4 regions of the Providencia sp. PROV_01 genome follow, and region 1 is predicted to be linked to each of the others. Evidence: predicted binding sites of a transcription regulator. Region 1 holds the regulator's gene; each other region holds the start of a gene.
What was found. The regulator Fur, encoded in region 1, represses iron uptake genes when iron is present. The targets are predictions, from matches to a motif close to ATAATAATGAGAACNACTATCAA.
Positions count from the first base shown of each region.

Region 1 (3,201 bases):
CTATGGCGGTGGTTACGGAAATATCTTCCAAGATGAAAAAGATATTAAATTTATGGTGATGATGCCATTCACGGTATTCTAATTAGTAAAATCCTTTAGTAGCAATGACTGCTATAAAGAAACTAAAGCAGTCATTTGCCCTGATAGCTAAAGGCTTACCATATATTTTTAATATTGAATGGAATATTAAGACAAGAATAAACACTTATATTAAGAGTTAAAAATAAGGTGAATTTATTCACCTTATTTTATTTTTGATTACAAGGATGCGTTATTTACACTTTCATTGAGTATAAGGGTATCTTGTTTTAATTTATCTTTTAATACGGTAACTTTTTCTGATTGATGGGGTGGGTTTTTAACTTGTGCTTGGCCAGATAAAATTCCCCCTTTTTTAATTGATAAACTACTGTAATGGATAGTACCGTGGATTTCCCCATTATTTTCAATACAAATAGTATCAGATAAGCATTCACCTTCAATACGACCATTAACCACCAGTTCTTTGCAGGTGATATTTCCCGTAACTTGGCCGTTTAACATAACTTTAACCGTATTTTCTTTTCCTGTTATATTTCCAATGACTTTCCCATAGATATGCACTTGCTCATTAGACGTAATATTTCCTTCAAAAATAACGTCCCTAGAGATAATCGTATTCGATTTTTCTTCACTAATAGTCGGAGTTGACAGTGTTATTTGTTCTTCTATTTTTGTAGTCACTTCAGGCTCATTACTTATAGAAGGGGACGTCGCTGTAGGCGTGGGCTTGTTTTGTCTTTTGGTGAACATTTTACTTACCTTTTTTTGATTGAAGTATACGATCAAGAACAGTATTGATAATACAAACGAAAATAAGGTGATAGACGAATAGCTAAAAAACCACCCTATTAAAGTAAGAAACCAGAAGAAAAAACTTGTATTGAGAAAAAGATAGTTTTTTTTCATCAGTTAATCTCTTACAAATTACTAAAGTACTCAATTAGTTTAGTCAATAAATGTAATTACGCATTTAAATGATGATTTAACGTTATGACTACATTTGGATCATTAACTCTCTAATTTGGAGTTGAAATTATAGTAAGGTAATTAAATAATTTTAAATAGTATGAAGTGTTTGGAATCATCTATGATGTTATTTATATACCACTTTGATATGTAAAGTATTATTCTAGATAACGGAATATATTTATCTCTGAAATAATATAAGGGTTTTGATTTGAATTGCAACTATTATAGTTTTTATAAAAATCTTGCATTGTTGCTAAAATACAGTGATAAATAATTGTGTTTAAGTTACTTACTAGCAATTATCACTAATCGAGTAAAAAAGGGAATATTAATACTTAAAATAAAAAACCCCGATAAAATTGTATTATCAGGGTTTTGGCATTTTTAACCATGATGTTTCATCAACGATGGTTGAATACTATTACTCTTTTGCTTCGTGTGCGTCAGCATTGTCACGGCAATCACCATCTGCGCAATGACCATATAGATATAAACTATGGTTAGATAGTTTAATGCCATGGCGAGCAGCGATATTCTTTTGGCGGGTTTCAATGGATTCGTCAGTAAACTCAATCACTTTTCCACAATCTAAACAGATTAAATGGTCATGGTGATGCTGCTGAGTTAGTTCGAATACAGATTTACCCCCCTCGAAGTTGTGACGGGTTACGATACCGGCATCATCAAACTGGTTTAACACGCGGTATACAGTTGCTAACCCGATCTCTTCACCCATATCGATCAGCTTTTTATAGAGATCTTCCGCACTGACGTGGTGGCACTCAGGCTCTTGAAGTACTTCCAAAATTTTTAATCTTGGAAGAGTGACTTTGAGTCCAGCATTTTTCAATGCTTTATTGTTGTCTGTCATGCGGGTTTGTCCTGTATCTTAAATCATAAATTTAACAATAATGAGACATTTTTAACATCAATACAGTTGTCTTCTAAACTGATTTACAATTATAGGCATGGAAAATAAAAATAGAAACCATGCATTGTCTCATTATTTTGATAATCTCTTGAGAACCTATCCTATTAGGATACCTTATCGGTTATTTTAGACTACGCCACTGGCTTTGGGGTTCATTTTGTGTAAGACAGTGGTGTAATCTATGGGTAAGGGTTCTTTATGTAGTCTATCAGCCTAAAATTTCAGCTAAAGACATTTCTTCAGAGATTTGTTTTACCCATGCATCAACACGTTCATCAGTTAGCTCAGGTTGACGATCTTCATCAATAGCTAAACCAATAAAATGGTTGTCATCTGCCATGCCTTTGGATACTTCAAAGTGATAACCTTCTGTTGGCCAGTGACCAACAATAACAGCACCACGTGGTTCGATAATATCGCGGATCGTACCCATAGCATCACAGAAATATTCAGCGTAGTCTTCTTGGTCTCCACAACCAAATAAGGCGACAAGTTTACCTTCGAAATCAATCTCTTCGAGAGTAGGGAAGAAATCATCCCAGTCACATTGGGCTTCACCATAATACCAAGTTGGAATACCAAGAAGTAGAATGTCAAAAGCTTCAATATCTTCTTTGCTGCATTTCGCGATATCGTGAACTTCTGCTACATCTTTGCCTAATCTTTCTTGGATCATTTTGGCAATATTTTCTGTGTTACCTGTGTCACTTCCGAAGAAAATGCCTATGACTGCCATAAAGTGATTAACCTCTTGTTTTTCTAAGAGAGCTAGAGGTGAAAATTCGCCTTCTATAGCCCGTTTAGAACGAAAATAGATAGAATATTACGCCTTATTTTGGCGAAAAAATGTTGCTAAGTCTGTCAAATTTGTGTGATTTATCAAGATAACGTTACTTGAGTATTGATGTATCAACATGTTCAAGTTGTGACATCAAAATTTCTTCGATCAATTCACTACGGCTTATATTTTTATCTTCAGCTAACTGATTCAATACCGCGACAGCGTCTTCGTTCAGTTTCAATTCAACTCTGCGCAATCCCTTCACTTTATCTCGTTTCAGTTGGTTGCGTTTGTTGATCCTCAGTTGTTCATCCCGTGATAGCGGGCTTGTTTTAGGTCGCCCAGGCCTTCGTTCCTCAGCGAACAAATCTAGTGTCGTTCGATCCGTTTGTTCTTTTGCCATGTCTATAACTGCTAAAAGGGTGTGCCAGTAATTCAGCGCGCCATGATACCCTAGCTAATCCCCTTGTGCTATAGC
Region 1 is NZ_JBRFKD010000002.1:3,431,984-3,435,184, reverse strand. It holds gene chiP (chitoporin ChiP) at 1-82, shown strand, start outside; gene ACU696_RS16780 (bactofilin family protein) at 259-792, opposite strand; gene fur (ferric iron uptake transcriptional regulator) at 1,433-1,882, opposite strand; gene fldA (flavodoxin FldA) at 2,151-2,678, opposite strand; gene ybfE (LexA regulated protein) at 2,833-3,126, opposite strand.

Region 2 (3,201 bases), 400 kb from region 1:
GACCCAGTGTGAATCTGGGGCCGACGGTTATAGTCCGGATGGGAGAGAATTAACAGTATCTGCATGTTTGTGCTGTTACGCACAATAGTGTTCTGCATACCTGAATAGGTAAATGCCTGTTGTTGGCTATTTATATATTCACCATTTCTCGTATTCCTAAGACTGCCTTGATTCTGGTAACTAGTTAATAACTATTTAAGAGGTTTTTTACCATGGATCATTCGCTACTTTCTGTATTCGGTAATCCTATCGAGCGTGTTGAAAATGCTATCGAGGCTTTACGCCAAGGTAAGGGTGTTCTTGTTCTTGATGATGAAGATCGTGAGAACGAAGGCGATTTAATTTTTGCTGCAGAAACCATGACCGCGGAACAAATGGCATTTACCATTCGTTATAGCAGTGGGATCGTATGTCTTTGTATCACTGAAGAACGTCGCAAGCAGCTCGAATTACCAATGATGGTGGAAAATAACACCAGCCAAAACCAAACTGGCTTTACGGTAACCATCGAAGCGGCAAAAGGCGTGACTACGGGGGTTTCTGCGGCGGATCGTATCACCACTATTCGTGCTGCTATTGCTGATAATGCAGTTCCTGCTGACCTAAATCACCCTGGCCACGTTTTCCCATTGCGTGGACGTGATGGTGGGGTATTAGCGCGTCGTGGACACACTGAAGCATCTATCGACCTTGCAACTCTAGCGGGTTTCAAACCTGCTGGTGTGTTGTGTGAGTTGACTAATGATGATGGCTCTATGGCTCGCACCCCAGAAGTGGCAGCATTTGGTAAGCAGCATGGTTTGACGGTTGTGACAATTGAAGATTTAGTGCAGTACCGTCTTCAGGTCGAGAAGAAAGCGAGCTGATCCTCATAATATTTTGAGGAAGAGCTCTAGATAGAGATTTTGATAAGTTTAAATATTAATAGGCTAAAATAAGCTAATTTATTTAAATTATTGATAGTACGTTAAGCATATAGAATGTTATTAAGGCCACTGAGTTGCACACCTCGTGGCCTTTTCAATTTTTTTGATGATCATACTCATAATTAGCCCACTGTGTTTTTGACAGGAAAGCGTATGCTGTAGGAAGAAACTAATTGAGTTGGAGTTGAAATCATCATGTCGCTAAATACTTCAGTGGTAAAAAATAAGATCCCTGCCATTTTTATTGGTCATGGTAGCCCCATGAACGCGATTGAGGATAATCCTTATACTCAAACGTGGGAGAAACTCGGTAAAGCTTTACCTCGGCCAAGTGCAATTTTAGTGATTTCAGCCCACTGGTATACGCGTGGAACCGCAGTTACTTCGATGTTAAAACCGAAAACGATTCATGATTTTGGTGGGTTCCCTGAAGCCTTGTACCAAATCGAATATCCTGCCCCTGGTTCTCCTGAATTAGCTCAGCAAGTTGCCTCATTATTAGCCCCTGAGCCAATTTACCTTGATGAACAAGAGTGGGGATTAGACCATGGCACGTGGGAAATTTTGGTACGTATGTATCCAGAAGCCGATATCCCCGTAATCCAATTGAGTATCGATGGTAGCAAGCCTGCTATTTGGCACTATGACCTTGGAAAAAAACTATCCGTTCTAAGGGATGAAGGTGTATTGATTATGGGGAGTGGCAATGTTGTACACAATTTACGAGCGATGAATTGGCAAAATTCCCATGCTGAGCCATACCCGTGGGCAATATCTTTTGAGAAATTTGTGTATGACAATCTGAAAAGCCATGAAACGCCACATCCACTAGCTAGCGGATTGGAACGGGAGGATGGCAAATTGTCGAACCCATCACCAGAACATTACTTGCCTATTTTACCTATTTTAGGCACTTGGGATGGTCAAGAAGAGATTAGTACACCGATTGAAGGAATTGTGTCAGCATCGTTAAGTATGTTGTCTATTCAGGTAGGATAAATTTTTCTGCGATAGCTTTGTTTCATAAAAAAGCCCAAATCATATTGCTATGTTTGGGCTTCATTTTTAGCTTTAAGTATGATTAGTCGATGATCGTATGTGGGTAAAAACGTGATAAATCTTGAGTGATCAATTCTTTATCTTCACGAATACAGATCCCCGCAGGTTGATCATTCACCAACCAGCTTCCGACTAAGGTGTAGTTACCTTCAAATTGTGGAAGTGGGTGGAACTGTTGAATAATCATACCTTCTTCGCCGTATGGGCCATCCGCGGCTGCAATTTCTTTACCGTTTTCGATAATACGGATATTAGCACCTTCGCGAGAGAATAGGGGCTTAATAACGTATTTTTCGAGTTCTGGTTGGGTTTTGCCATCTGCAAAATAAGCAGGCAGTAAATTTGGGTGATCTGGGAACATTTCCCATAACATTGGCAATAAAGCTTTATTAGAAATGATGCTCTTCCATGCAGGTTCTAACCAGCGTACACCAGCATCTTGCAATTTAGTCGAGAAAATTTCTCTTAGCATAAATTCCCACGGATATAGCTTGAACAGGTTACTAATCACCTGATCTTGTGTATCCGAAAATTCACCTTTTTCACCTAGACCAATTTCATCGATATATAAGAATTCAGTGGCAATACCAGCTTCATTTGCACAGTCTTGTAAATATTGAACAGTACCGCGATCTTCTTCTGTGTCACGGCAACAAGACATATGCAACAAACGGAAACCATACTGATCTTTTAATTGCGTAAAGCGCTCGATCAATTGCTCTTGAATGCTATTAAATTGATCGGCGTTTTCAGGGAGTTTTCCTGCTTCAATTTGATCTTCTAGCCAGATCCATTGGAAAAATGCAGACTCATATAATGAGGTTGGAGTATCCGCATTGTTTTCCAATAGCTTAGGTGGGTTAATACCATCGTAAGCGAGGTCAAGCCTGGAATATAAAGAAGGTTGTTCGCTTTTCCATGAACTGCGAACAAATTCCCAGCAATGCTTAGGGATCTGAAAACGTGCAATTAGCTCATCGCTTTCAAGAACACGTTCAACCACTTTTAGGCACATTTGATGCAACTGCTCGGTTGCATCTTCGATTTCTTCAATCTGTGCCATAGTGAATTGGTAATACGCATCTTCTGACCAGTAAGGCTCACCATACATAGTATGAAATTCAAAGCCAAATTCAGAGGCTTTTTCGCGCCAGTTTGGGCGCTCTACTATAGGAACTCGTTTCATTACTTATCAACCACCCATCGAACGGGAAGA
Region 2 is NZ_JBRFKD010000002.1:3,833,512-3,836,712, reverse strand. It holds FMN riboswitch at 1-54, shown strand, start outside; gene ribB (3,4-dihydroxy-2-butanone-4-phosphate synthase) at 213-866, shown strand; gene ygiD (4,5-DOPA-extradiol-dioxygenase) at 1,122-1,925, shown strand; gene ACU696_RS18570 (glutathionylspermidine synthase family protein) at 2,008-3,171, opposite strand; gene ACU696_RS18565 (DUF1190 family protein) at 3,178-3,201, opposite strand, start outside.
Region 2: a site for Fur is predicted at 1,030-1,052, ahead of ygiD (4,5-DOPA-extradiol-dioxygenase). Genes of this name have one in related genera too.

Region 3 (3,201 bases), 540 kb from region 1:
AAAAGGAAAAAACAGAATTCGCTATCGAAATCCCTTATTTAGCAAGCCTGATTTTAACACACAGTATTGATAAACAAGTCCCCGCGCTAAAAGAATATGCCCCAGAAGATAGGCCTAACGTGTTTATGGTGTTTTGGTCATTCCGCGTAATGGTCGGGCTTGGCTTATTAATGATAGCGGCTGGAGTTTGGGGTTTATGGCTTCGCTACCGTAAAAACCTTTATGAGTCGAAAACATTCTTACGTTTTATGTTTTTAATGGCACCTTCTGGGCTGATAGCCATCCTTGCAGGTTGGTTTACAACAGAAATTGGCCGCCAGCCATGGGTTGTTTATGGGCTACAACGAACCTCTGATGCGGTCAGTGCACATGGTGAAATGCACATGAGCATCAGTTTAATCGCCTTTTTTGTCGTTTATGGCGGTGTTTTCGGGATTGGCTATATGTACATGATGAAATTAATTCGTAAAGGTATCGCGGAGGACGCAGCTCATGGGCATTGATTTACCTCTCATTTGGTTTGTCATCATCGTATTTAGTATGTTGATGTATATTGTCATGGATGGGTTCGATTTAGGCATTGGGATCCTTTACCCTGCGCTGAAAGACAGCCAAGACCGTGATCTGATGATGAACAGCGTTGCCCCAGTGTGGGATGGCAATGAAACTTGGTTGGTTTTAGGTGGAGCCGCTTTATTTGGTGCTTTTCCTCTCGCTTATGCGATTGTCCTCGATGCCCTGTCAATTCCATTAACTTTCATGTTATTGGCCTTGATTTTCCGTGGTGTTGCCTTTGAGTTTCGCTTTAGAGCGGATGAATCACACCGCCGCCATTGGGATCACGCCTTTATTTGGGGTTCAATTTTTGCCACCTTTGTTCAAGGAGTGGTCGTTGGTGCCTTTATCCAAGGCTTCCATGTAGAAAACCGTGTTTACATGGGGGGGGATTTCGATTGGTTCGCGCCTTTCCCACTATTTTGCGGATTTGGCCTTGTTGTGGCTTATGCACTATTAGCTTGTGGGTGGTTGATCATGAAAACTGAGGGCCACTTACGTAGCACGATGTATCGTGTTCTACGGCCATTAACATTACTGATGTTAGCGGTAATTACGGTGATCAGTCTCTGGACTCCGATGTTAAATGAGGCCGTTTTTGAGCGTTGGTTCTCTCTGCCAAACCTGTTCTTCTTTTTACCTGTTCCGTTACTGGTATTAGGCTGTACTTGGTTGATCCTAAAAAGTGCTAAGCGACAACGATTCGATAGCGTGCCATTCTTAGCGGCTTTAATGTTGATTTTCCTTGGGTTTACTGGCCTAGGTATCAGTATCTGGCCAACGCTCATTCCACCCGCAGTCAGTTTCCGTGATGCCGCTGGCCCATCCGAAAGTTTAGGCTTTATGTTAGTCGGTGCGTTATTCATTATTCCTGTTATTTTGGTTTATACCTATTGGAGTTACTATGTCTTCAGAGGAAAAATTACCCCAGAACAAGGTTACCACTGATAACGTGGCAGCCTCCCCTTGGTGGAAAAAACTCGGTTGGATGGCCATTATCTGGTTCGGAAGTGTATTGGCGCTATTTGCCTTCTCTTCCGTGTTTAAATTGATGATGACCGCAGCCGGAATGAAAGTGAAGTAATCTACCTTTCGATATGCCGTATGCTAAAAATCATACGGCATTTTTATTAAAATCAACAATTCATCACTGTAAATTGCCTCCCTACTGTTGAAAATCTCTCTTTATAAATATCCTCTTCCAATCACTCACTAGCGGTTGCAACTTACAAAGTTATTCATGATAATGATAATAATTACCATATAATAAAATTATCATTAATAAAGGAGATTGTCCGTGGCCACTGAACAACCCGTTGAAAAAAACATCTACCGCCCGGCTCCACCACAGCTCATTCAAGTCAAATCCATTACCGATATCACCCCATCTATTCGCAGCATTACTTTCACCGGTGAAAGACTCAATACATACCCAACTGATTGTGAAGGTGGGCACCTGAAAATATTTTTAGCCCCTGATTTAATCAGCCAGCCCGCACTCCCTATCCTAAGTAAAGAAGGCCGTAGCTGGCCAGAAGACAAACCTCGTCCATTTGTTCGTACCTATACCGTCAGAGCCATCCGCCCTGAAGTTAGCGAGATAGATATTGAATTTGCTATGCATGATGGCGCAACTGGCCCTGCATACCTATTTGCACGTGATGCAAAACCAGGAAATTGGATGGGGATTACCAATCCGGGTGGCCCAGACCCATTATTGCCTGCCAGACAACATTACTTCATGGCCGGTGATTCAAGTTCTCTACCCGCTATTGCCGCATTATTAGAAAAAATGCCAGCAAATGCCCAAGGTAAAGTCGTACTACGGTTAGATAGCCCAAAAGACGTGCGAGAACTGAAAAAACCTGAACACGTTGACGTAATTTGGATCTGTGGTGATATCACCAAAACAGCTGAATTAATTAGCACGTTTAAGTCTTGGGACATTCCAAACAATGATTGCGCTTTTTGGATTGCGGGTGAAGACCAAATTATTCGTGATTTGCGTCGTTATATTCGTCGAGAAAAAGGTTTTGGTCGTGATGATATCTATGCAATTCCTTACTGGCGATATGGTTATGATGAGGAAGGTTATCACCATGAACGCCATGCTGTAATGGACAACCCTGACGACTAACTTCGGTTCAAATAGTTAGCTCGCTTATTGATTATAAACTCTACTAAGCGAGCTCATATCCTGCTCCTATCTGCCTTCATCACGTTTTTAGTCATTATATTCCTCATCAATAAACTAGCTAAAATACTTTTCATTCTTACATTTGTTATGTTATAACATAATGGTTTTTATGGTCGTTATATTCACTACAAAAATAGGAAAACCACTGTGTACAAAATGGCAATTTTAAAAACCAGTCTTTATGTCGCATTAGCTCTCACTAGCTATACAGCAGCTGCTCATGGCTCACATAGTCACTCTCATCCACAATCAGAGAAAGCACTCCAAGCTTCAAAAGGGATTTTTGAAGATGCTGACGTCAAAGATAGGTCTCTTAGCGATTGGCAAGGCATCTGGGAATCGGTTAATCCATTACTATTAAATGGAAAGCTCGATGAAGTTTTAGAAAGTAAAGCAAAGAAAAATAAAGATAAAACGGTTGAAGAGTATCGTGAATATTATAAAAAAGG
Region 3 is NZ_JBRFKD010000002.1:2,896,218-2,899,418, forward strand. It holds gene ACU696_RS14025 (cytochrome ubiquinol oxidase subunit I) at 1-503, shown strand, start outside; gene cydB (cytochrome d ubiquinol oxidase subunit II) at 493-1,503, shown strand; gene ACU696_RS14035 (DUF2474 domain-containing protein) at 1,508-1,639, shown strand; gene ACU696_RS14040 (siderophore-interacting protein) at 1,853-2,692, shown strand; gene zinT (metal-binding protein ZinT) at 2,909-3,201, shown strand, end outside.
Region 3: a site for Fur is predicted at 1,796-1,818, ahead of ACU696_RS14040 (siderophore-interacting protein). Genes of this name have one in related genera too.

Region 4 (3,201 bases), 430 kb from region 1:
TTGAACACCTTAATTTCAAAATTGCACAGCGCCAGTTATTTACGAATTTAACTTTTCAGCAGCCCAAAGGCAGCATTGGCGCGATTTTAGGGCCGAATGGCCGTGGAAAAACCACCTTATTAAAACTCTTGCTCGGTTTACAAAAAGGAGCCACTGGCAATATTTCACTAAATGCCCCCGTCGCTTATGTTCCACAGCTTAGTGGTTCACTATTTCATTATTCTGTTCGCACCATGGTGAGTCTCGGGCGTATTCGTCACTTGCCGTGGTATGCCTCACCCAATGAAAAAGATAACCAAATTGTAGAGCGGTGTTTAGCATACTTAGGCATAAGTAATTTTGCGGGCCAACCCTTTAACTGTCTCAGTGGAGGGGAAAAACAAATGGTTATGATTGCGAGAGCATTAGCCAGTGAACCAAAAATTTTGATTCTGGATGAACCGACATCCGCGTTGGATCTTGCCAACCAAGACAGTGTGCTCAGCGTTTTACGTGATTTAGCCATACATCGCGGAATGACCATCTTATTTACGAGTCATTATCCACAGCATGCGCTGCATATCGCTGACTATTCATTATTGCTGTTTAACAGTAGCGGCTGTTTATTTGGTGAAACTGAACAAATTTTAACGGAAGAAAACCTGACACAACTGTACCAATTACCTGTTGCAATTACGCCAATAGACTATCAAGGCCGGCAGACCCAAGGGGTCATTCCGCTATTTAGATAACTGAATGAAAATGATTAAATTAAGGAATATAAACGATGAGCAATAACACAATAACACCCGCAGAAGCGCTGATTATCAATCAGTTAATTAATTATACCGAACAAGGTATTGCAAGCCGTGTATTAGCGAAAAATGGTGGGGGGAATATCACCTTATTTGCTTTTGATAAAGGCCAAGCGCTCTCTGAACACAGCGCCCCTTTTGACGCCATTGTGATGGTTGTTGAAGGGAGTTTACAACTCACCATCGAAGGTAAGCCAGTGACGGCTAAACCTGGGGAAATTGTCAGAATGCCGGCTAATATCCCTCATGCGGTAGATGCACTTGAACCCGCAAAAATGCTGTTAGTTATGTTACGTGAGCCTGAAATGGCTTGTACACACTAACTTGGAGGTGCAAATGGACCAATCATTTACTGCCCATGAAGCAGGGCACAAATTTCTAGCTCGTTTGGGGAAAAAACGCCTACGCCCAGGAGGGAAAGAAGCAACCGAGTGGTTACTTAGCCAATCAGGATTACATAAGAACAGCCAAGTTCTTGAAGTTGCGTGTAATATGGGAACCACAGCTATTGAAATTGCCTCTCAATTTCATTGCCATATTACAGGTATTGATATGGACAAACAGGCGCTTGCACAAGCACAAAAAAACGTTGCGAATAAAGGGTTAACAGAATTAGTGACAATTCAAATGGCAGATGCATCGAAATTACCGTTTGAGGATAACAGTTTTGATGTGGTCATTAATGAAGCCATGCTAACCATGTACGCTGATAAAGCGAAAGCAAAGCTATTGCAGGAGTACTATCGAGTACTAAAGCCAGGCGGATGTTTATTAACCCATGATATTGCATTTAAGGATGCCCAAGCTGTCCAAAATGTCGTTTCTCAAATGCAACAAGCGATTAATGTCAAAGCGCAACCATTACCGGAAACACAGTGGGTGGAATTATTCCAACAAGTGGGCTTTCAGCAAGTGGTATCCCATACTGGCCCAATGACGCTATTATCGCCAAAAGGGTTAATTTACGATGAAGGTGTATTCGGTGCGCTAAAGATTATCCGCAATGCATTGAAGAAAGAAAACCGTCCTCAATTTTTGCGTATGTTCCGTCATTTTCGGCAAAATCGTGGAAAATTGAATTATATTGCAGTCGTTAGCGTGAAGTAACCTATAGGAAGATCTTACGCAGGGATGCGTGATTTGTATTTTTATGTTGAATAACCTTATATTTTATATTGCTAATAATAATAATTCTTATATTTATCTTGATTCTTAGTTACTGTTGATAATAATTATTTGATAAAATAATAAATAGTAATTTAATCATGCATTGTGATTTATTTTTTAGATTCAATAACAGCAATTCTAATAATGTAAAGGTTTAATTTAATGAAAATAAAGCATTTTTTTATTATCTCTCCTTGCTTTTTCCCTTTTATTTCCCCCTCCGTATTTGCCGCTGATAAAAAAGAAGAATCCATAACCGTATCCGCTACACGTGGTTATAAAACCGTTTCAGAAATGGCGCAAACCACATGGGTGATTGATAATGCTGAAATTGAACAGCAAGCTGAAGGTGGAAAAGAGTTAAAAGATATTTTAGCGCAGCTTATTCCAGGAATGAGTGTCAGTGGCCAAGGGCGGACAAACTATGGCATGAATATGCGTGGCCGTTCAATGATTGTGATGGTGGACGGGGTACGCCTTAACTCTTCTCGTAGTGATAGTCGCCAATTAGATTCCATCGATCCTTTTAATATCAATCATATCGAGGTTATTTCAGGTGCAACGGCGATGTACGGCGGTGGCAGTAGTGGTGGCTTGATTAATATCGTGACGAAAAAAGGCCAAGAAGAAAAACAGGTTTCTCTGCAATTAGGTGGAAAAACAGGCTTTAACAATGGTAAAGATCACGATGAAAATGTTGCCGCAGCAGTAAGTGGTGGTAATGAGAACGCTCACGGACGAATTTCTGTTGCTTATCAACGCTATGGCGGTTGGTATGATGGCAAAGGCAATGCGATTAATATTGATAATACCCAAACAGGGCTGCAATTTTCTGATCGTCTTGACGTGATGGCATCAGGTACTATCAAAATCGATGAAAAACAACAGCTTCAAGCCGTTTATCAGCATTATAAAAGTGAGTCTGATGGTAAACACGGCCTCTATTTAGGAAAAGACTTTTCCGCGGTTAAAGGACAAGGTGAAGCTTATAACAGCAGTAAATTAAGCTCTGATCGTTTGCCAGGAACTGAGCGCAATTTGCTCAATTTACAGTATTCAAATGCAGATGTGTTTGGGCAAGATTTTGTTGCTCAAGTTTATTATCGTGATGAATCACAAAAGTTTTATCCCTTCCCAACCTTGACTGGCAAGGATGTTACAAGTATCAGCTCATCGGATCAAAAAACCAATTTTTATGGAACCAAGCTGACATTCAATAGCCAACCTATCGATGAATTAA
Region 4 is NZ_JBRFKD010000002.1:3,865,931-3,869,131, reverse strand. It holds gene ACU696_RS18720 (ABC transporter ATP-binding protein) at 1-731, shown strand, start outside; gene ACU696_RS18715 (cupin domain-containing protein) at 767-1,117, shown strand; gene ACU696_RS18710 (class I SAM-dependent methyltransferase) at 1,131-1,901, shown strand; gene ACU696_RS18705 (TonB-dependent siderophore receptor) at 2,124-3,201, shown strand, end outside.
Region 4: a site for Fur is predicted at 1,976-1,998, ahead of ACU696_RS18705 (TonB-dependent siderophore receptor). Genes of this name have one in related genera too.